DNA from 3 places in the Trichococcus sp. TS_SC_9 genome. Region 1 is predicted to be linked to each of the others. Evidence: riboswitches for the same ligand, from Rfam matches in the RefSeq annotation. Region 1 holds a riboswitch; each other region holds the start of a gene.
The links. A riboswitch is a leader RNA that binds a small molecule or an ion and turns the genes downstream of it on or off. The one in region 1 is predicted to bind thiamine pyrophosphate.
Positions count from the first base shown of each region.

Region 1 (6,655 bases):
GCGATGATTGCCTTCACGACAAGCATCTTTCTTGATTACATAATTAAAAGGAGCATAAATTAAATGAAAAGAAAAAATATCATCAGTACGATTGCAATGTTGGCCGTAACACTTATAGTCTCAGGTTGTTCAGGCCTGACTGGCGGAAGCGATGGCAGCACGGAAGATACAGTCATCCGCGTGGGATCGAAGGATTTCACAGAAAACTTGGTTGTTTCGGAAATTTATGCGTTGGCTCTGGAAGATGCCGGGTATGGGGTTGAACGGATCCCGAATATCGCCAGTTCGGTCGTTCATACATCGATCACCAATGATGAAATCGATCTTTATCCGGAGTATACAGGTACAGGTCTGTTGGTAATATTGGAAATGGAGATGGAAACCGACCCGCAGAAAGTCTATGATACAATCAAGGCAGAATACGCAGAGCAGTTTAATCTGACTTGGTTGGATTATGCCGAAGCCAATGACAGTGCGGGGCTGGTCATCAAAACGAGCGTAGCCGAAAAATACGGCATCGAGACTGTTTCTGATCTGCAGGAACATGCAACTGAGCTGCGTTTTGCTTCCCAAGGTGAATTCGATCAGCGGGAAGATGGCCTGCCTGGCTTGACAAAAGTATACGGTGAATTCAACTGGAAGAGCTCGACAGTCTACGACAACAGTTTGAAATACGAAGTCTTAAAAAATGATGAAGCGGATGTCGCCCCGGCCTATACGACAGAAGGACAACTGACCAATAAAGAAGAATTCACGGTTTTGGTGGATGACAAGAAATTCTGGCCGCCTTACAATTTGGCTCCAGTGATCCGGAATGAAGTGTTGGAAGAAAATCCTGAGATTGCAGAAATTTTGAACAACATCAGCAGCACGCTGGATACAGAAACGGTGACCGGATTGAATGCCAAAGTGGATGTCGATGGAGAAGAATATGAAGCGGTAGCGAAAGAGTACTTTGATTCGAAAAAATAAGGAGGCGTTGAGGCCGCATGGAGCAAACCGCGATAGAATTCAAAAATGTGACGAAGCTCTACGGGGAAGGGGGCACGAAGGCAGTCGATGATATCTCCTTTGAGATTAAGGAAGGCGAGTTCATCACTGTCCTGGGGTCTTCAGGCTCCGGCAAAACGACGACTTTAAAAATGATTAACCGCTTGATCCGCGAAGATACAGGAAACATAACCTTCTTCGGGGAGGACATCAGCGGAATGAACGAAGTAGATCTTAGGCGGAAAATCGGTTATGTCGTCCAACAAATCGGCCTGTTTCCGCATATGACTGTTGCCCAAAATATCGCGACAGTACCGGAACTGCTGAAGTGGGACAAGAAGGCGATCCAAGCCCGCATCAAAGAATTGTTGGAGCTTGTTCAATTGGACCCGGAAGTGTTTGCCGGCAGAAAGCCGAAACAATTATCCGGCGGGCAACAACAACGTGTCGGCGTCGCAAGGGCACTTGCCGCCAATCCGAAAGTGATGCTGTTGGATGAACCGTTTGGAGCGGTCGATGCAATCACGCGCCTGCAACTGCAGAATGAACTGCAAAAGATCCATAAAGAATTGGGCGACAAAACCTTTGTGTTGGTCACGCATGACATCAATGAGGCGTTTAAGCTGGGGACGAGAGTGCTGATAATGGACAAAGGTAAGATTTGTCAATTTGATACGCCGCGGGAAATCATGCGAAATCCGAAAACAGAGTTTGTTGCGGATTTGATTGCCACCGTAAAGGAACAAGAGGCATTTTGGAGTGAGTTGAAATGATTGCATACTGGAATACCTATTATGAAAAACTGCTGACCGCCACGCTTCAGCATATCGAACTAGTGGGGACGACGCTGACGATCGCCATCCTCATCGCAAGTGGCATAATCTTGGCCTGCATGCATCAGGAACGCGTGATGAACGGCTTGATTTACCTGACTTCTTTGCTTTATTCGATCCCAAGCCTGGCCCTTTTTGCCATCTTGATCCCGTTGACGGGACTGGGGAGGACTACGGCCATCATCGTATTGGTGATTTATTGCCAATATGTCCTGTTGCGCAGTTTTTCTGCAGGAATCAAAGAGATCGATCCGACAATCATCGAAGCCGCTGTCGGGATGGGCATGACGAGGAATCAAATGTTCAGAAAAATCCAACTTCCATTGGCAATGTCCTCCATCATCGCAGGGATACGGATCGCCGCGACCTCGACAATCGGCATCGCAACCATCGCCGCAACGATCAATGCGGGCGGGTTGGGAACCGTCCTTTTCGATGGCTTGCGGACATTCAGCGTCGTAAAACTTTTGTGGGGCACTGTGCTGTCGATGGTGTTGTGTCTGCTTGTCAATGTCGTCTTGTATTTTCTTGAAAATGCCTTGCGGCGGAGATACGCCTGATCTTTTCAAAGGAGTGATCGCTTGAGTGATATCTGGAACCCGTGGCATGGCTGCAAAAAGGTCAGCCCGGGATGCCAAAATTGTTATATGTTTCATTTGGACAGTCAACGAGGGAAAGCTGGCGCGAATATTTATAAAGTCCAAAGCAGCTTCGATCGGCCGCTGAAAAGGAACCGGCGCGGCGACTACGTCATACCGCCCGGTTCCACGATACGCGTCTGCATGACTTCGGACTTCTTTCTTGAGGAAGCGGACGAGTGGCGCGGCGAAGTCTGGAAGATGATCGAGAAGCGGTCGGACGTGCTGTTCTACTTGCTGACGAAACGGATCAAGCGCGTGAAAGAGTGCCTGCCTGAAAATTGGGGGGATGGTTGGGAGAACGTGTGGATGAATGTCTCAGCCGAAAACCAAAAGATGGCCGACAGGCGGATTCCGGTACTTCTGGATCTGCCTTTCAAACACAGAGGCATCATGGCGGCACCGCTGATCGGTGAAATCGACTTGACGCAGCATTTGTCTTCCGGAAAAATCGAACGCGTCATCGTCGGCGGGGAAAACTATGACGGGGCAAGGGAATGCCATTATGAATGGGTGCAGAGGATGCATCAAGATTGTGTGAAAAATGATGTGAATTTCGAATTCATCGAAACCGGGAATCAATTCGTGAAAAACGGACGGAAGTATGAAATTTTGGACAAAAGAAAGCAGCAGGAGCAAGCAAAGAAATCCGGACTGTTTTATGAAGGGCGTGCGGTTTCGGTTCACCTGACAGGGGTTGCCCAGGGCGAATCGGTGCCGCTTTTTCAAACCGATGCCGTGACTTTGTGCGATTCCTGTGCCTACAAGAAATTTTGCGGTATGCAATCGGGAAGACCCAACTGCATGCTGTCGTTGTGAATACAAGAAAGGATGTCGGAGAAATGAAGGCAGTCGTAGTGCACGAAGCGGGTGGACCGGAAAAACTGGTGCATCAGGAAGTTCCTCTTCCGGAAATACGGGAAGGCTGGTCGCTCGTGAAAGTCATGGGCTTCGGCATCAACCATTCGGAAATCTTTACGCGGGAGGGGAAATCCCCTTCGGTCACGTTTCCCCGTATTTTAGGGATTGAATGTGTAGGGATAGTGGAACGGACGAGCGACGAAGAAAAATTGCCGCTCGGTCAAAAAGTGGTGTCGATCATGGGTGAGATGGGGAGAGCCTTCGACGGGAGTTATGCGGAATATGTCCTGTTGCCGAATGACCAAATCTACCCCATCCACACCAATTTACCTTGGTCCCAACTGGCGGCCATTCCGGAAACCTACTATACGGCTTTCGGTTCCATGAAGAATCTGCGGATCCAAACATCCGATCAAATTTTGGTTCGGGGGGCAACGAGTGGTGTGGGGGTTGCCTTTGCCAAGTTGGTCAGGGCCCAATTCCCGGATATCAGGATTTACGGGAGCACGCGGAAAGCCGACAAAGGTCAGCGACTGAAGGAAGCCGGCTTCACCGACTACATCGAAGACCGCAACGGCGTGTTGGAAACGGAAGAGACTTTCGACAAGATTTTGGAATTGATCGGGCCTGCGACGCTCAAGGACAGCCTTTCCCATATCAGGGAAGCCGGCATTGTCTGCAGCACCGGTCAACTGGGCGGGAAATGGTTCCTGGAGGATTTCGATCCCATCATGGAATTGAAGCACAATAGCTATTTGACTACTTTCCATTCAAGTGACGTCTCCGGCGAAAAGCTGAATGAACTGCTGGCTTACATTGAGGGGAAAGGCGTTGCAGTGGAGCCCGAGAAAGTATTCACGCTCGAAGAGGTTGCCCAAGCCCATGCCTTTTTGCAGAGCCAGGACAGTTTCGGGAAAGTCATCGTGCTGGATCCGAGCGCTGCGGGAGAGCAAGCTTCAGAATAGGGTTGCGTTTCCGCAGCTTATTGGTTAGAATTGAGTGAGAAACACTGGGGGTGCGCAACTGCGCTGAGACCGACATTGTCGGAACTCTTTGTACCTGATCTAGTTCATGCTAGCGTAGGGAATGTGGCGTTTGACTATTCGCATAAATAGACATCAAAACGTTGTATTTTCTGATTTTCGCATCAGATCATATAACGTTTTTTAATTTCAGTAGGGGTGCGCGCGAGCGCTGAGACCGACACTGTCGGAACCCTTCAAACCTGATCCAGTTCGTACTGGCGGAGGGAACTGAGTTTGGTCTGGAGTCCGTACGTATATCCAAGACATCTCAGGGGAGGTGTCTTTTTATTTTCATTCAATTCTGGAGGAGGGAAACGGTTCGGAAAGATCAGGCTGCAAAAAGAACAAATCAAACTGAAAAGGGGAAAACATTATGAACACAAAAAAATTAGTCACCACTGCCTTGATCATCGCCATGGGGGTGGTCAGCAACAGCATCTTCGTCATTCCGATCGGCATTGCAAAAGTAGCGCCGGTGCAGCATCTTTTGAACGTATTGACCGCTGTCTGGTTAGGACCGGGGTATGCCGTCCTGCAGGCCTTCAGTGTTTCTTTGCTGCGCAACCTGTTGGGAACAGGGACCGTCTTTGCCTTTCCGGGCAGCATGATCGGGGCTATTTGCGCAGGTCTGTTCTACGCCAGAACGCAAAAAATCGGTTTCGCGGCACTGGGTGAGTGGATAGGCACCGGAATCCTGGGATCGTTGGCGAGTACATTGCTTGCGCAGTTTTTTATGGGTATGGAAGCCGCATTGATGCTCTTCCTGCCGAGCTTCGCGCTCAGTTCCGCCATCGGAGCGGGAATGGCTTATTTCATCATCCTGGAAATGGGAAAAAGAAACGTGTTGGACCGGAACAGAATCTGAAGCATCTGCTCATGAAGGAAGCCGCTCTCGGAAGAGGCGGCTTTTTGCTGTCTAAAAGTGACTCCAATAGAAATAACAAAGAAAATGATTTTCATAAAATAATAATTGAAAAAACTATTTTCATGTGTTATTCTATCAGCGTAGAGGAAAAGGCGAAGGCAAGAAATACGGAGCGCGCTTTTGGTGGCTGCGCAAAACTGGAGGAGATAACGAAAAATGACAATCATCGAAGAGATCCAAAACCATTATTCCGCTTTTTCCGGGAATGAGAAAAAAATCGCGGATTACATTCTGCAGAACAAAGCATCCATCAAAAACATGAACATCAAGGATTTGGCGACGAAGGTGGAGACTTCGACCTCCAGCATCACCCGTTTCTGTAAACGCATCAACATCGATGGGTTTGTGGATATGAAGATTGCGCTGCGTTCATTGGCGAGCGACCATCCTTTGAAAGAAATGCCGACCGTCTATGACGATATCTATGGCTATTATACGCAAGTCATCGATGAAACCAATAAGATGATCGAGGATCAAGCAATCGAAACGGTTGTCGATTGGATCAGAAACGCAAACAAAACAGTCATTTACGGCATCGGCAGTTCCGGATTCACGGCGGCCGAATTGGCGCAACGCCTGATCCGGATGGGGCTGAATGTCACGGGGGTCACGGATTCCCACCTGATGATCGTCAACAGCTCGATCATCAAGGATGACGAATTAGTGATCGCCATTTCAAATTCAGGCGAGACACCTGAATTGATCGCATCACTGGAAATCGCCAAACAGAAAAAAGCGAAGATCATCGCCCTGACGAGCTTCAAAAACAGTTCATTGACGAAATTGGCGGATGTCACGTGCTTTGGTTATCACTCGCGTTTCGTCAACAATACGGCGTTCGTAAACACGCAGTTCGGGATGATGTACCTGATCGATGTGATTTCGACCTTCCTGGTGCAGGACGAGAACTTCAAATACAACATGGATCTGACGAGAGCAAATGTGCAGGGTTACTCAAAAAAATCGGAATAGAATCGGAATAGAATAGAAGAGAGGGATACACATGAAGAAAGTGATCATCCATGCGGAAGTGTATACAGGAGAAACCGTCATCGTCGACGGGTATGTCCGGTTCGAAAAAGAAATCAACGCGGTCGGGAACATGTCGGAGTACATTCCCGAACCTGACGAGGAAGTGATCAATGCGGCAGGAAGCAGACTGGTGCCTGGCTTCATTGATGTCCACAGCCATGGCGGCTACGGAGTGGACAATATGGACGGCGATGCGGATGGCATCAACAGGATGATTGTGACGATGCACCGGGAAGGAATCACCAGTTATTTTCCAACGACGATGACGCAATCTTCCGAAAATATCGAAAAGGCGTTGACCGGCATCCGCAAGGCCGCGGAAAAAAATCCAGTCATCCAAGGCATCCACCT
Region 1 is NZ_CM149591.1:633,040-639,694, reverse strand. It holds gene AC0J5I_RS02880 (ABC transporter permease) at 1-63, shown strand, start outside; gene AC0J5I_RS02875 (glycine betaine ABC transporter substrate-binding protein) at 64-972, shown strand; gene AC0J5I_RS02870 (ABC transporter ATP-binding protein) at 990-1,763, shown strand; gene AC0J5I_RS02865 (ABC transporter permease) at 1,760-2,383, shown strand; gene AC0J5I_RS02860 (DUF5131 family protein) at 2,405-3,280, shown strand; gene AC0J5I_RS02855 (zinc-binding dehydrogenase) at 3,304-4,287, shown strand; TPP riboswitch at 4,324-4,426, shown strand; TPP riboswitch at 4,490-4,591, shown strand; gene thiW (energy coupling factor transporter S component ThiW) at 4,721-5,212, shown strand; gene AC0J5I_RS02845 (hypothetical protein) at 5,224-5,481, shown strand; gene AC0J5I_RS02840 (MurR/RpiR family transcriptional regulator) at 5,429-6,244, shown strand; gene nagA (N-acetylglucosamine-6-phosphate deacetylase) at 6,276-6,655, shown strand, end outside.

Region 2 (6,655 bases), 1.3 Mb from region 1:
GGGTCTATAAAGAAGAAATGTTCCAGTTGGAAGTGGATTTGGGAGATTATAGGGTGGTCTCATCAGGAGAGGTCGTGGGTACAATTCCAAAGGCTGATTTGCTTGGAAAAGCCGGGGGGAAGATTAGCATTCCGATTCATTTGGAAAATTATTCCGGTAGGAGTGAAACGATAACAGTCGAAGTCGATCCTGCAATCGGAAATGTACAATCAACTCCAATTTTGTTGGAATCAGGTGAAATACTGGACGGTGTTGTCGCGGTGAAACTGTCCGATGGCATCAATTTGGATAATCATAACATTCAGTTAAGTTTAGTAGCTGTGGATCCTTTGACAGTGGTGACGATGGATCTGTTGGTTGCGGTTTCTGTCGTGTCCGGAACAGACCTATTGATAATAACACTGAAAGACGCATTCCAAAATAATCAGGGTATCATTATTCTGATAACCGTGCTGCTGATTTCGTTTGTTGCGACTGGTCGGCTACTGTATTTCGTCTTAGTCAAGAAAAAAATGAATAAACTGGGTTATTTGGAGTACTACAAAAAAGATTCCATCGATTCTATGATGAAATTCCAATTACCGAAGAATGCCTCAGAAATATCCATTTCTTTTGGGGGACATAATAAAACTGCGGATATAAGTATCCAGGAATCCCAATACAAATATACTTTGAACCTTGCCGTGGTGAAAAATAACAAAGGGATGAAATGGATTGAAGGATACAAATCGCTTTCAAAAGGCTACAAACCATTTCACCTACTATTGAATACGGAAGCTCCAGGTATATTCATGATTGATGGGGAAGTTCTGACACAGAGTAAAATATTTGATCAGGATACATTTGAAACTGGAGGATATACATTTGTGTACAGAACGGAAGTAAAAAGTCTCAAGCAACAAGAAAAAGCAAAAAATGTGCTGGAAGGTAAGATGTGATATGGGCAAACTAGTGATGATAGAGACGAATGAGGTTATTTTAGAGAATGCTGAGGTCGCGGATAACTTTATCAGCCGATTCTTGGGCTTGATGGGGAAAAAGGATTTGCCTGAAGAGGCAGGTCTGATCATAAAACCATGTAACAGTGTTCATTGTTTTTTCATGAGATTCCCTATTGATGTCATATTTGTGGATTCCGATGATAGGGTCGTCCATATTATGCCCGCGATGAAACCAGGAAGAATTTCTCCGATTGTCAGGAAAGCAAGATATGTAATTGAGAGCAATGCGCACACATTGAGCGGAAAATTACGGATTGGTGACGCAATCTCTGTCAGAAAATAGGTAAAAGACATCAATGAAAGATATATGGCTCTCAGAGAAATTCTTTTACTAAGGAGGGAAGGCAATGCTGAAAAAATTAAGAAAATTAAAGAATGAAGAAAACGGACAGGCATTAGTTTTTTTTGTTGGAATATTTGCGATACTATTGGCTATTATGGCTTTTGTTGTAGATGTAGGCAGTGTATATGTAGAAAAAGCGAAGTTGCAAAATGCAGTAGATGCAGCAGCTTTAGCTGGTGCGTACGACTTGCCCAAAGGGGCTGATGCGACAAGCAGTGCAGATGCCTACTTCGATTCAAACGGATACACAGATATTGTTCCTATAATTGTTCCTGATGCTGATAGTGTAACCGTAACCGCAACAAAGCAAGTGGATTATTCATTTGCGCATGTTGTTGGACTAAATAGCGCAAATGTGACTGCCAGTGCCACCGCATCCATTAGTCCCGCGGATGGTGTCATAGGGGTAATTCCTGTAGGTGTTGTGCAACAGACTTTCATCTTTGGACATGAATATACTTTGAAAGAAGGTGGAGGAGACGGGTCTAACGGAAACTTTGGTGGATTGGATTTCGGGACTTTAACAAGTTTTAAAAACAGTGCATTTAAAGGAGGGGGAGCTAATCTATTCCAGAACCTGATTACAAAAGGGTATGATCAACCTATTTATGTGAATGAGAAGGTAAAAACTGAAACTGGAGCCATGACCGGAAAAAGTTTTACAAAAGACAAAATAGCTTTCATCCCGATAGTTGATAGTATGGATGTGAACGGCAAAAAAGAGGTTACGATTGTAGGATTCGCTGCATTTAAAATTAAATCATATTCTGAAGAAGAAACAGAAGGTAGTAAAAAGAAAAAAGGAGTAATTGTTGGCACTTTCGAATATGCTGTTGTCGGTAGTAGTGTTGCAGGTGAACAAACTGACTATGGTTTGCATAACGTGAGGCTTACTGAATAGCATATATCTCAAGATGGATTTTGTATACGATTCATTAGGTAGGTGGAAATTTGGAATATTTGGGGCTTAATATGAAAGAGATAAAAAGTTCTTTAAATCACACTAAGGTGAGTAGTGAAAGACCACGATAATGGAATTGCACTACTCATCTTATGATTTTTCTGCAAGCACATACCGAAATCCCCCATGCATCAACATAATATCATCTGTCAATTCTGAAAAGGCCGTTAACATAGATGAATCAATGAATCATCGTATAATTTTGAACGCAAAAGTTGAGTAGATATGTACAAATTATAGATTGTCCCTTGATTTTGGGGTCAGTTGATGTCTTTTATATTTTTTGCGAGTAGGATTCTTTATATTTTGTACACATGCGTATAATTCAATTCATTATCCAATATATATTGGTAGTATTAGCATATTGCAATGTTTCATATTTGCGTATATTGTTAAATAATCATGGTCTTATTAATATAAAGAAAATCAGTAAGCAGACGTTGACAGAAATGTTCTTCAAAAGTATAATGAAATAGTTGGTTTTGCGGTCATGGCGGAATGGCAGACGCGCCAGCTTGAGGGGCTGGTGGGAGTATCTCCCGTGGAAGTTCGAGTCTTCTTGGCCGCATAATTATTCAAAATAGGATTTCCTTCATCGTATTGATGTCGGGAATCCTATTTTTCTTTAAACAATTTTCAAAGGTACATACTACTCTTTCTATCGGCCATTTATCTGTTATAATGGCGTGGATACCTCTTTCTGGAGAGGTATCCAACTGCTTTAAATCTCAGAAAAAGGAGTGACATTTTTGAAACTACTGCACACTTTAAAACCGATTGCTGCGGTTGTTGCGGGTAATATCATTGTCGCATTTGCGATTGCGGCATTTATCCTGCCGAAGAATCTGATTGCCGGTGGAACGACGGGGCTTGCCATTATTTTGAATCATTTTTTTGGATTGAACATCTCTTTGGTTGTGTTGGTTTTTAATGGCTTCATGTTTTTTGTCGGGGCAGCCTTGTTGGGCAAGAAATTCGCATTGACTACGATTTTGAGCACGATTATTTTTCCGACGTTTTTAACTTTTTTTCGGACAGTACCTGCATTGCAGGACATGACCGATGATATTTTACTTTCGGCAATCTATGCAGGGATCCTCTGCGGGTTGGGTGTCGGGCTGGTGTTCAAGGTCGGCGCTTCAACGGGTGGAATGGACATTCCACCACTGCTCCTGAACAAGCATTTCCGCATTCCGGTTGCGGTGGGGATGTATGCGTTCGACGTCATTTTTCTGCTGGTACAGGCGTTCTTTTCCAGTATGGAACAGATCCTTTACGGGCTCATTATGGTGTTCCTGACATCCATCGTCATAAATAAAGTCATGGTCACCGGAACGAATAAGATGCAGCTTTTTATCATTTCAAAAAAGTTTGAAGAAATTAAAAAAGCGCTACTGTTTGTCCAGGATGTTGGGCTGACGCTGGTGAACATTGAAACGGCTTTTGAAGGGGTGCAGCAGCAAGCTGTGCTTTGCGTCATCGAGCAGCGTAAACTTTCCGCCATCAATGCTTTGGTCAATGATATCGATCCATTTGCATTCGTAATCATCGGACAGGTTCACGAGGTCGCAGGGAAGGGCTTCACGCTGGAACGCCAATCCGGACTAGTAGAGTAATAAAATAAGCAGAGGCAGCCTCCAATTTTCGAGGATGCCTCTGCTTTATTGGTTTTATTACACGATAAAAATTGATTCGTCAACAGTTCAGTTAGCGATCCAAGGTAAACAGTCGACAAACCGCGGAAGTGTAGGCTGTTCTGGCTGTTCGTCAGCGTTAACAGTCTACATCACCCGGAAGCGTCGGCCGTTCTATCTGCGTTCTACCCCAAACAGCCGACGCGGTTCGCTAGCATACAGTTATTCGGCATCCGCTCAGTACCCGCGCACCGATTTTTTCGGTATGAACAACTGCGGGTTCGTTTTCGCGATGACGGCCAGTACCATGATGGTGAATGCACCGGTCGCCAAGGCGCTTGCGCCGTTCAGCGTGATGGAGTAGAACCATGCGCTCCAGCCTTCTGGGGCGTAGGATCCCCAGAAATAGTAGCCGGCGATTGTGTGCCAGAAGTAACGACCGATGGTGCCGACGATGGTGCCCAAAATGACTTGCCATACCAATGCCTTTTGGTTTTGGTCCGCGATCGCTTGTTGGACTTTCGGCGTGAACAGACCGGCCAAGCCGGTGAAACCGAAGGCGATGAAGTACTCGATGAATCCTTGCAGCGGTGTCAGGATGTAGGCCGTCCCGATCAGGATGTGCAACACACCCCACAGGAAACTGGCGAAGAACCCGGGAACCAAGCCGCGGCGCAGGCAGTAAAGCATCATGACCGGCGCCCCAACCGTTACGGAAAAACTAGGGCCGATATTGAAAGGAATCAAGGACAACACGGTCGCTAAAGCCGCGATGATGGTTCCTTCGATCCAGATGTTCAGATTTTTTGACATAAAAAAACTCCTCCTTTTTGGGCATAATATACCATCAACAAAGGAGGAGAATGAAGTTCATTTCTCAATCACAATCCCTACGCTCGTATTAACGAACAGGTTCGAAGGGTCAGAATCTATGTTCAATCTCAGCCATGAAGGCACCCCTTTGTGAAACGGTCTATTTAGTTACAGCTAACTTTACTACAGTTTATTTCGTTATGCAAGATTCACGCTGCACAACACCATGTCCGAAAATAACATCCCGAACATCACGTTGTGCAAAAAGACCTACTTCTGCTCGGTTTCAGCCTGTGCCTTCAAGATGGCTTCGCGTTTCTTTTTCCTCTGAGTATTCAGGTAGAAATCGATAACCCCACCGATCAGTGTACCGATACCGAAACCGATGGTCACACTGCCGGCGAAGTAGCCGATTGATGCGCCTATCAACATACCGTACATCGTGATATTATAAGAATTTTGCAATGTTGGGTCTTCATCCACGGGCAAATTTTTCTTCGCCGCCGCTTGTTTATTTTTATGCAGTTCGGGTATTGTTGGGGTCACATTTCTGCGTTGGATTTGGTTGCCTTTGTTCTTTTTCGCCATTTATTGTACATCCCTCCGTCTATCTGAAACATCTTTTGTCTCCACTGAACATCATATCAGTTCGATTCAAGCTCTTCAATAGACTTTGGTGGCGGATGTGGGCGAAAACGTACAAAAACGGAAACTTGTTCACAAATCGTCGAATCAATGCTCGTCGTTGGAGATTTCGACAGGATCGCCGTTGTCATCATTAAAGAAGCCCTTCATCACAAAGGCATCGTCGAGTGGCCGATAACCAATGGCTGTGCGTGCCTGTGAGATGTCCAGGCGCGGGAACCGATTGTCCGACAGTCCGTTCACCAACAGAAATGGCTCGATCAGCGTGGCGTTGAGAGCGCAATCGATGAGATGACAAAGGTCTCGGGGCGACACGTATTCGGCCAAGTCTGCTTCATTGATGTATGGATTGTCGAGATTTTCATCGAAGTTGCCGATGCGGATGCCGATCGATTCCTGTCCTTGGGTAAAGGCGAAATGGCTGGCCAAGCTCTCCAAATAGGCTTTTGAGACGCCGTAAAGGTCACCCGGACGGACTGGGGCATCGACGGGAATCTGCACATTTTTGGGGTAGGCGTTGACGGCATGGAAGGAGCTCGCAAAGATGATGCGCTTGACGAAGTTCTCGTATTTGGATGATTCCTTGAACAGGTAATAGGGCATTTTGTAGTTCAAACTAATAAGCGAATCGTCGAAAGCAGCATAGGGCGAAGGGTTTGCGGCCAGATGGATGACGTAATCGATCCCTTCCAGCAGGCCATCCCAGTTCCCGACGACAGTCAGGTCCAGCTCCTTGACGATTGTTCCCTCCAAAAGGGCAGGCTCGATGTCATGGAAATGGATATCAACCAAAGTCAGTTCGTAGTCCTTTTTCAGATGATCCACCAAAACTCTCCCTATATTACCGCTTGCGCCTGTGATCATGATTGTAGTCATTATTGGTAAACCTCCTTGTTTCTATGCGACAAACTTTGCTGTTATGCTCGTGAGTGGCTTTACTTTAACTTTATGCAAGCCGCCGGAAAATGTCAATGCATAGCCCTTGCAAAGGCAATGATTGGGCACGATAAAGGGGAATATTTTATTTCTGTAATGATCAGGTAAATTAATTGAGCCCGGGAGATTATCCTAGTATAATAGAGATAAGATGATAGGCAAGGGCAAGATACTTTTCAATCGAAAACGAGGGAGTGAGTAGGATGGACTTGTTGAATTTGCAAATGCGCGCTTCTCAAGGTCAGTGCGGATCTGTTGTGCAACAATCTTCCCATTCATTCTTTTGCCCGACAGAACACGTGCTTTCGCATGTGTTTTTTTG
Region 2 is NZ_CM149591.1:1,938,114-1,944,768, forward strand. It holds gene AC0J5I_RS09355 (vWA domain-containing protein) at 1-938, shown strand, start outside; gene AC0J5I_RS09360 (DUF192 domain-containing protein) at 940-1,284, shown strand; gene AC0J5I_RS09365 (pilus assembly protein TadG-related protein) at 1,349-2,245, shown strand; tRNA gene AC0J5I_RS09370 (tRNA-Leu) at 2,790-2,873, shown strand; gene AC0J5I_RS09375 (YitT family protein) at 3,055-3,921, shown strand; gene thiT (energy-coupled thiamine transporter ThiT) at 4,177-4,752, opposite strand; TPP riboswitch at 4,810-4,910, opposite strand; gene AC0J5I_RS09385 (hypothetical protein) at 5,023-5,340, opposite strand; gene AC0J5I_RS09390 (NAD-dependent epimerase/dehydratase family protein) at 5,485-6,273, opposite strand.
Region 2: it holds a riboswitch for thiamine pyrophosphate, as region 1 does, so the genes downstream of both, thiT (energy-coupled thiamine transporter ThiT) here and thiW (energy coupling factor transporter S component ThiW) in region 1, are expected to answer to the same signal.

Region 3 (6,655 bases), 290 kb from region 1:
AGCCGCCAAAGGCTTGCTGCACGATGAGGATTGGGTGGAAGCGATGGGTGGCGAAAAAGTGGATGTCGTAATCGAGTCGGTCGGAGCAGCCACTTTCGATAAATCGCTGGATGCGGTGCGCAGAGGCGGCACCATCGTGACTTTCGGCTCATCGACGGGCGATCTGGTCACCTTCGATTTGCGGAAATTCTTTTACGGACAGTACACGTTGAAAGGCTCCACGCTGGGCAGTTTTGAAGAATATGAAGCGATGATCCGTTTTGTCAAGGAACATAAGCTCCATCCCGTTGTGGACGCCGTTTATCCTGCAGAGGATTTCAAGGCGGCCTTCCTGCGGTTGGAAAATGCCGAACAGATGGGGAAAATCGCCCTGCAGATCGGCTGAACTGTAACAAAATGGAAAAAAACAATTCCCGCGGGAAAGCAGGGCCTCCCCATAACGCTATGCTATATTGGGAATGCTGTTTCAGAAGTTGAGCGCGTACTATTTGAGGGGGATTTCCATGAACGTCAGTGAGTTGTTGTTCATCGCATCGATGATTACCTTGATCGTAGGATTTGTTGGTGTGGTGATGATTATTGTGTTGGGTGTGATGGATTTGATGCATATCCATTTGCGCGTCTATGTGAACAGGAAAAAATACATTCGTAACGTCATCATCCTGTTGGTGGTCGGAGGTTTGTTGAGTACGGCCTACCTCATGATGAAATAAATAACCGTTCATTAAATGCTTGCATTGCGCCGGCATTGCTTGTATAATCGGCTAGAAATCTATTTATAGTAAGCTGAAAAGAATATCCAAAATGAAATGCAGTCAAAGTGCTTTTCCTCCCGCTTGAACGAAGGGGAGGAGTGGGCGCTTTTTTTGTACGCTGAAACAACCGAGAAAGGACGATAATGAATGATTATAAATGAATTTGATACCATCGCCGCCATTTCGACGCCGCCGGGAGAAGGGGCCATCGGGATTGTGCGTTTGAGCGGGGACCAAGCGATCCAGATAGCCGATGCCTTATACCGATCCGGAACGAAGCACTTGGCCGATGTCGCCACGCACACCATCAATTACGGCCACCTTTATGATCCGCGCACAGGCGACATGATCGATGAAGTCATGGTGTCAGTCATGCACGGACCGAAGACCTTCACCCGCGAAGATGTCGTGGAGATCAACTGCCATGGCGGTGTCGTGAGCGTCAACCGGATTCTGCAGACGATTCTCCAGAACGGTGCCCGCATGGCCGAACCAGGGGAATTCACGAAGCGCGCCTTCCTGAACGGCCGGATCGATCTGTCGCAGGCCGAAGCGGTCATGGACTTGATCCGTGCCAAAACCGATCGAGCGATGAATGTGGCGCTGCATCAGTTGGACGGCAAATTATCCGGCATGATCCGTGATATCCGTCAGATCATCCTGAACACGTTGGCTGAGGTCGAAGTGAACATCGACTACCCGGAATACGATGACGTCGAGGAAGTGACGACGAAGCTGTTGAAGGAACGCACCATTGAAGTGCGCGGACACATCCAGCATCTGTTGGATACCGCCAAGCAAGGAAAGATCCTGCGCGAAGGCCTTCAGACGGCCATCATCGGCCGCCCCAATGTAGGGAAATCCAGTTTGCTGAACCGCCTGTTGCGCGAAGAGAAAGCCATCGTGACGGACATCGCCGGCACCACCCGCGATACGATCGAGGAATACGTGAACGTCAGAGGCGTGCCTTTGAAGCTGATCGACACTGCGGGCATCCGCGAAACGGATGACGTCGTGGAAAAGATCGGAGTCGAACGCAGCCGCAAAGCCTTGGCCGAAGCCGATCTGATTCTCCTGTTGATCAACCAGAACGAAGGGCTGACGGAAGAGGACAAGCAGCTTCTGGAAGACACGAAGGACATGAACCGCATCATCCTTATGAACAAAATGGATCTGGAAGCGAAGATGACAACCGATGAGCTGGAACCTTGGAGCGATCCTGAAAGAATCATCGAAACATCGATGCTGAGCGAAACCGGACTGGACCAACTGGAAAAACAGATCACGAAGATGTTCTTCTCCGGTGAAACCGGCGAGACGGATGCAACCTATGTATCCAACGTCCGCCATATCGCGCTGCTGAACGATGCGATGGATTCGCTGGATGAAGTGCTGAGCGGCATCGAATCAGGCATGCCAATCGACCTCGTCCAGATCGATTTCACCCGTTGTTGGGACCTCCTCGGAGAAATCACCGGCGACAGCGTGCAGGACGAACTCCTCACCCAACTATTCACACAGTTCTGCTTGGGTAAATAAAAGAATTCAGAAATCAACTAAAATAATAAGAACAAATAGCTAGCACAAACGAAAGGAATGGAAAAATGAACAGATTTGAAGCTGGAAGTTTTGATGTGATTGTTGTAGGAGCCGGACATGCCGGATCCGAAGCGGCGCTTGCCGCAGCGCGTATGGGATGCAGCACGATGCTGGTCACGATCGATTTGAACATGGTTGCCTTTATGCCCTGCAACCCATCCATTGGCGGGCCTGCGAAAGGTGTCGTCGTAAGAGAAATCGATGCATTGGGCGGCGAGATGGGACGCAACATCGATAAGACGTATATCCAAATGCGCATGCTGAACACAGGGAAAGGCCCTGCCGTCCAAGCGTTGCGCGCACAAGCGGATAAGGATGACTATGCCCACCATATGAAGCACACTATCGAAAAACAGGAGAACCTGCTGCTGAAGCAAGCCATCGTTGAGGAATTGATTGTGGAAGATGGCGAAGTCAAGGGCGTAGTGACGCATACTGGCGCCGTTTACCGTGCTGGTGCCGTCGTCATCACGGCCGGAACCTCTTCCCGAGGCAAGATCATCATCGGGGACTTGGTTTATTCATCAGGACCGAACAACTCGCAGCCATCCATTAAATTATCCGAAAATCTGCTTGATCTGGGATTTGAATTGGCGCGCTTCAAGACCGGCACGCCGCCGCGGGTAATGGCTTCGAGCATCGATTATTCCAAAACCGAGGAACAACCCGGTGACGTTGAGCCGAACCATTTCAGTTTCCTTTCCAAAGATGAAGACTATCTGAAAGATCAATTATCCTGCTGGCTGACCTATACGAGTCCGGAAAGCCATGAAATTATCCGCGATAATCTCCACCGCGCGCCGATGTTTACGGGTATCGTGGAAGGCGTAGGGGCGCGTTATTGCCCGTCGATCGAAGACAAAATCGTCCGTTTCAGCGACAAGCCGCGCCATCAGCTCTTCCTTGAGCCTGAAGGCCGCGAGAACGAAGAAGTCTATGTGCAGGGTTTATCCACCTCATTGCCGGAGGATGTTCAGCTTGATTTGATCCGTTCCGTACCGGGTATGGAAAATGCACAAATGATGCGGACAGGCTATGCCATCGAATACGATGTCGTAAAACCGCATCAGTTGCGCCTTTCCTTGGAGACGAAATTGGTGAAGAACTTGTTCACTGCCGGCCAAACGAACGGCACATCCGGTTATGAAGAAGCTGCCGGACAAGGCATCGTGGCCGGCATCAATGCCGCTTTGGCTGTGCAAGGGAAAGAACCAATGATCCTGAAACGCAGCGATGGCTACATCGGCGTCATGATCGATGATCTGGTGACCAAAGGAACAATGGAACCGTATCGCTTGTTGACTTCACGCGCCGAGTACCGTCTGTTGCTTCGCCATGACAATGCCGACTTCCGCTTGACCGAAATGAGCCGCGAAATCGGTTTGGTGACGGAAGAACGCTACGAAACATTCCTGGAGAAAAAACAGGCCGTTGAAAAGGAAATCGCCCGCCTTGAAAAAACCCGTCTGAAACCGACTGAAGAATTGCAGGCTTTCCTTGCGGAACAAAACTCCGCTCCGCTGAAGGACGGCATTTTGTTTGCTGACCTGCTGAAGCGTCCGGAATTGAAGTATGAAGGTCTGATCGCTTTTGCGCCGTTTGAAGTAGCCTTGCCGAAAGAGGTCATCAAGCAAGTGGAAGTGCAGATCAAATATGCTGGCTACATCAAGAAAGCCGTCGAAAAAGTGGACAAGCTGAAGAAAATGGAAGAAAAACGCATCCCTGCGAACATCGATTATGATGCCATCAACGGAATCGCGAACGAAGCCAAACAAAATCTGAAGAAGATCCAACCGGAAACAATTGCCCAAGCAAGCCGGATCAGCGGCGTCAACCCAGCCGACATTTCCGTTTTGATGGTCTACGTAACCCAAGGAAAGATCGCCAAAATCTCAGAATAACTCAGAGCGAGATGAATCCCGGGTAGAAATCGAGCATTAAGAGGATTAACACAAAGCGTTTAATAGAGTATGAAGGTATTTCCTGAATAATCGGGCAGCGACAGTCAGTGAAATTGCCTATACGAATATTTTCAGGTGGCTGAATGAACAATTAAAACGACAAAATCATCCTTGAGTAAGGATGGCGCATATGCTAAGATGATGACATAACTGCATACGAAAAAAGGGAGCTTGTGTCAGCAGGCTGAGAGGAAGTAATCAACTTCGACCTATTACCTGATTTGGATAATGCCAACGTAGGGAAATAACATTGAATGAATCCATTCAGCGGGAAATGCCTATTCGGACATTTCCCGCTTTTTTTGTCGCATCAAACAAACTATTTGGAGGTAACCCATGTTCAATACGCTATTCGAAAATGTACAGCAACAGACACCGCTGGTCCACTGCATCACCAATTATGTCACTGTGAATGATGTCGCCAATGTCCTCTTGGCTGCTGGAGGCTCCCCGATCATGGCGGATGCCCCCGAGGAAGTCGCGGATATCACAAGCATCTGCACCGCCCTGAATCTGAACATCGGAACACTGAACAGCAGATCCGTGGAGTCCATGCTGCTGGCAGGGCGCCAAGCCAATGCGCTCGCCCATCCCGTCGTTTTGGATCCAGTGGGCGCGGGGGCATCCCCTTTCAGGACCGAAGCGACCTTCAGCTTGCTGGAGGAAATTGCCTTCACCGTGATCAAAGGAAACATTTCGGAAATGAAGACGATCCATTCCGGAAGCGGCACGACAAAAGGCGTGGATGCCGACATCAGTGATGCGGTGACCGAGGAAACGCTCGAGGCAACAGTCGCTTTCGCCAAACGATTGGCCGATCGGAATGATGCGGTCGTCGCAATCACCGGCGCGATCGATATCGTCGCGGACCGGGACAAAGCCTACATCATCCGCAACGGGCATCCGCGGATGGCAAAAGTGTCCGGAACTGGCTGCATGCTGTCGGGATTGATCGCAGCCTATTGCGGAGCAAACCCGGAGCAGTTGCTGGATGCCACGGCGGCAGCGGTGTGCCTGATGGGAGTCAGCGGCGAGCTGGCTTACGAAAGGATGATAAGCAATGCCGCAGGGACTTCATCCTACCGCAGCTACATCATCGATGAAATCAGCAAGATGTCGGTCGAAAAACTGGAAGGGAGCGCTAAAATTGAGAGTAGATAAGAACGATTTGCTGCTTTACGCGGTGACCGATCGCCAATGGCTGGGGAACGCGTCCTTGGCGGAACAGCTTGAAGAAGCTATCCAAGCGGGCGTTACCGTCGTGCAATTGCGCGAGAAGGAATTGGATTTCGATGCCTTTGTCTCCCTGGGCAAAGAACTGCAGGCCGTGGCCAAACGCCACCGCATCCCTTTCATCATCAATGATGCAGTCGATGTGGCCTTGGCGCTGGATGCGGATGGCGTTCACGTGGGACAGAGCGATATGCAGGCTGGAGACGTCCGCAGCCGGATCGGCGAGGGGAAAATCCTTGGCGTTTCTGCGCATTCCGTCGAAGAGGCGCTGGCGGCGGAACGGAACGGGGCCGATTATCTGGGCGTAGGTGCGATCTACGGGACAGCGACGAAGCTGGATGTCGACGCGCTGTCGATCGAAACACTGCAGCAGATCTGCCGGGCGGTGAGCATACCTGTTGTGGGGATCGGAGGCATTTCTGAAGGGAATATCCTCGAGCTCAAGGGCAGCGGCATCGACGGGATTGCCGTCGTATCCGCCATCTTTGCGCAGCCGGACATCACAGCGGCGGTGAAGAGACTGCGCCCGTTAGCCGAAGCAATGGTGCAGCCATGACAATGGAAGCTGCCATCTTCGATCTGGACGGGACGCTGCTGGATTCCATGCCGATCTGGCAGGGGCTGGGGGAAAATTATTTGCTTCAGAAAAAGCTGCAGCCAGCTTCCGGATTGCAGGATGTGTTGAAGACGATGAGCCTGCCGCAAGCCGCACAATATTTTCAATCGGCCTATGGATTGCGTGAAGATGAAGAGACGATCATTGCGGAAATCGAAACGCTGCTTGCGGATCTTTACCGTTATGAAGTCCCGCTTAAGGCCGGAGCAGCGGAATATCTTCAGACATTGCAGGAGCAGAATGTGAAGATGTGCATCGCCACCGCGACCGAAAGGAATTTGGCCGAGAGCGCCTTGGAGCGGTTGGGCATCCGGAAATATTTCAGCGCCATCCTGACCAGCAGTGAAGTAAAGGCAGGCAAAGAGGATCCGCTCATTTTTCAGCGGGCGTTCGAACACCTTGGGGCGCCCCTCACGAAGACCGTCATCTTTGAGGACGCGCTGCACGCCGTCGAAACGGCAACGGCAGCCGGTTTCCGGGTAGTCGGCGTC
Region 3 is NZ_CM149591.1:924,601-931,255, reverse strand. It holds gene AC0J5I_RS04305 (zinc-binding dehydrogenase) at 1-385, shown strand, start outside; gene AC0J5I_RS04300 (hypothetical protein) at 504-713, shown strand; gene mnmE (tRNA uridine-5-carboxymethylaminomethyl(34) synthesis GTPase MnmE) at 903-2,294, shown strand; gene mnmG (tRNA uridine-5-carboxymethylaminomethyl(34) synthesis enzyme MnmG) at 2,360-4,255, shown strand; TPP riboswitch at 4,469-4,576, shown strand; gene thiM (hydroxyethylthiazole kinase) at 4,652-5,476, shown strand; gene thiE (thiamine phosphate synthase) at 5,463-6,104, shown strand; gene AC0J5I_RS04275 (HAD family hydrolase) at 6,101-6,655, shown strand, end outside.
Region 3: it holds a riboswitch for thiamine pyrophosphate, as region 1 does, so the genes downstream of both, thiM (hydroxyethylthiazole kinase) here and thiW (energy coupling factor transporter S component ThiW) in region 1, are expected to answer to the same signal.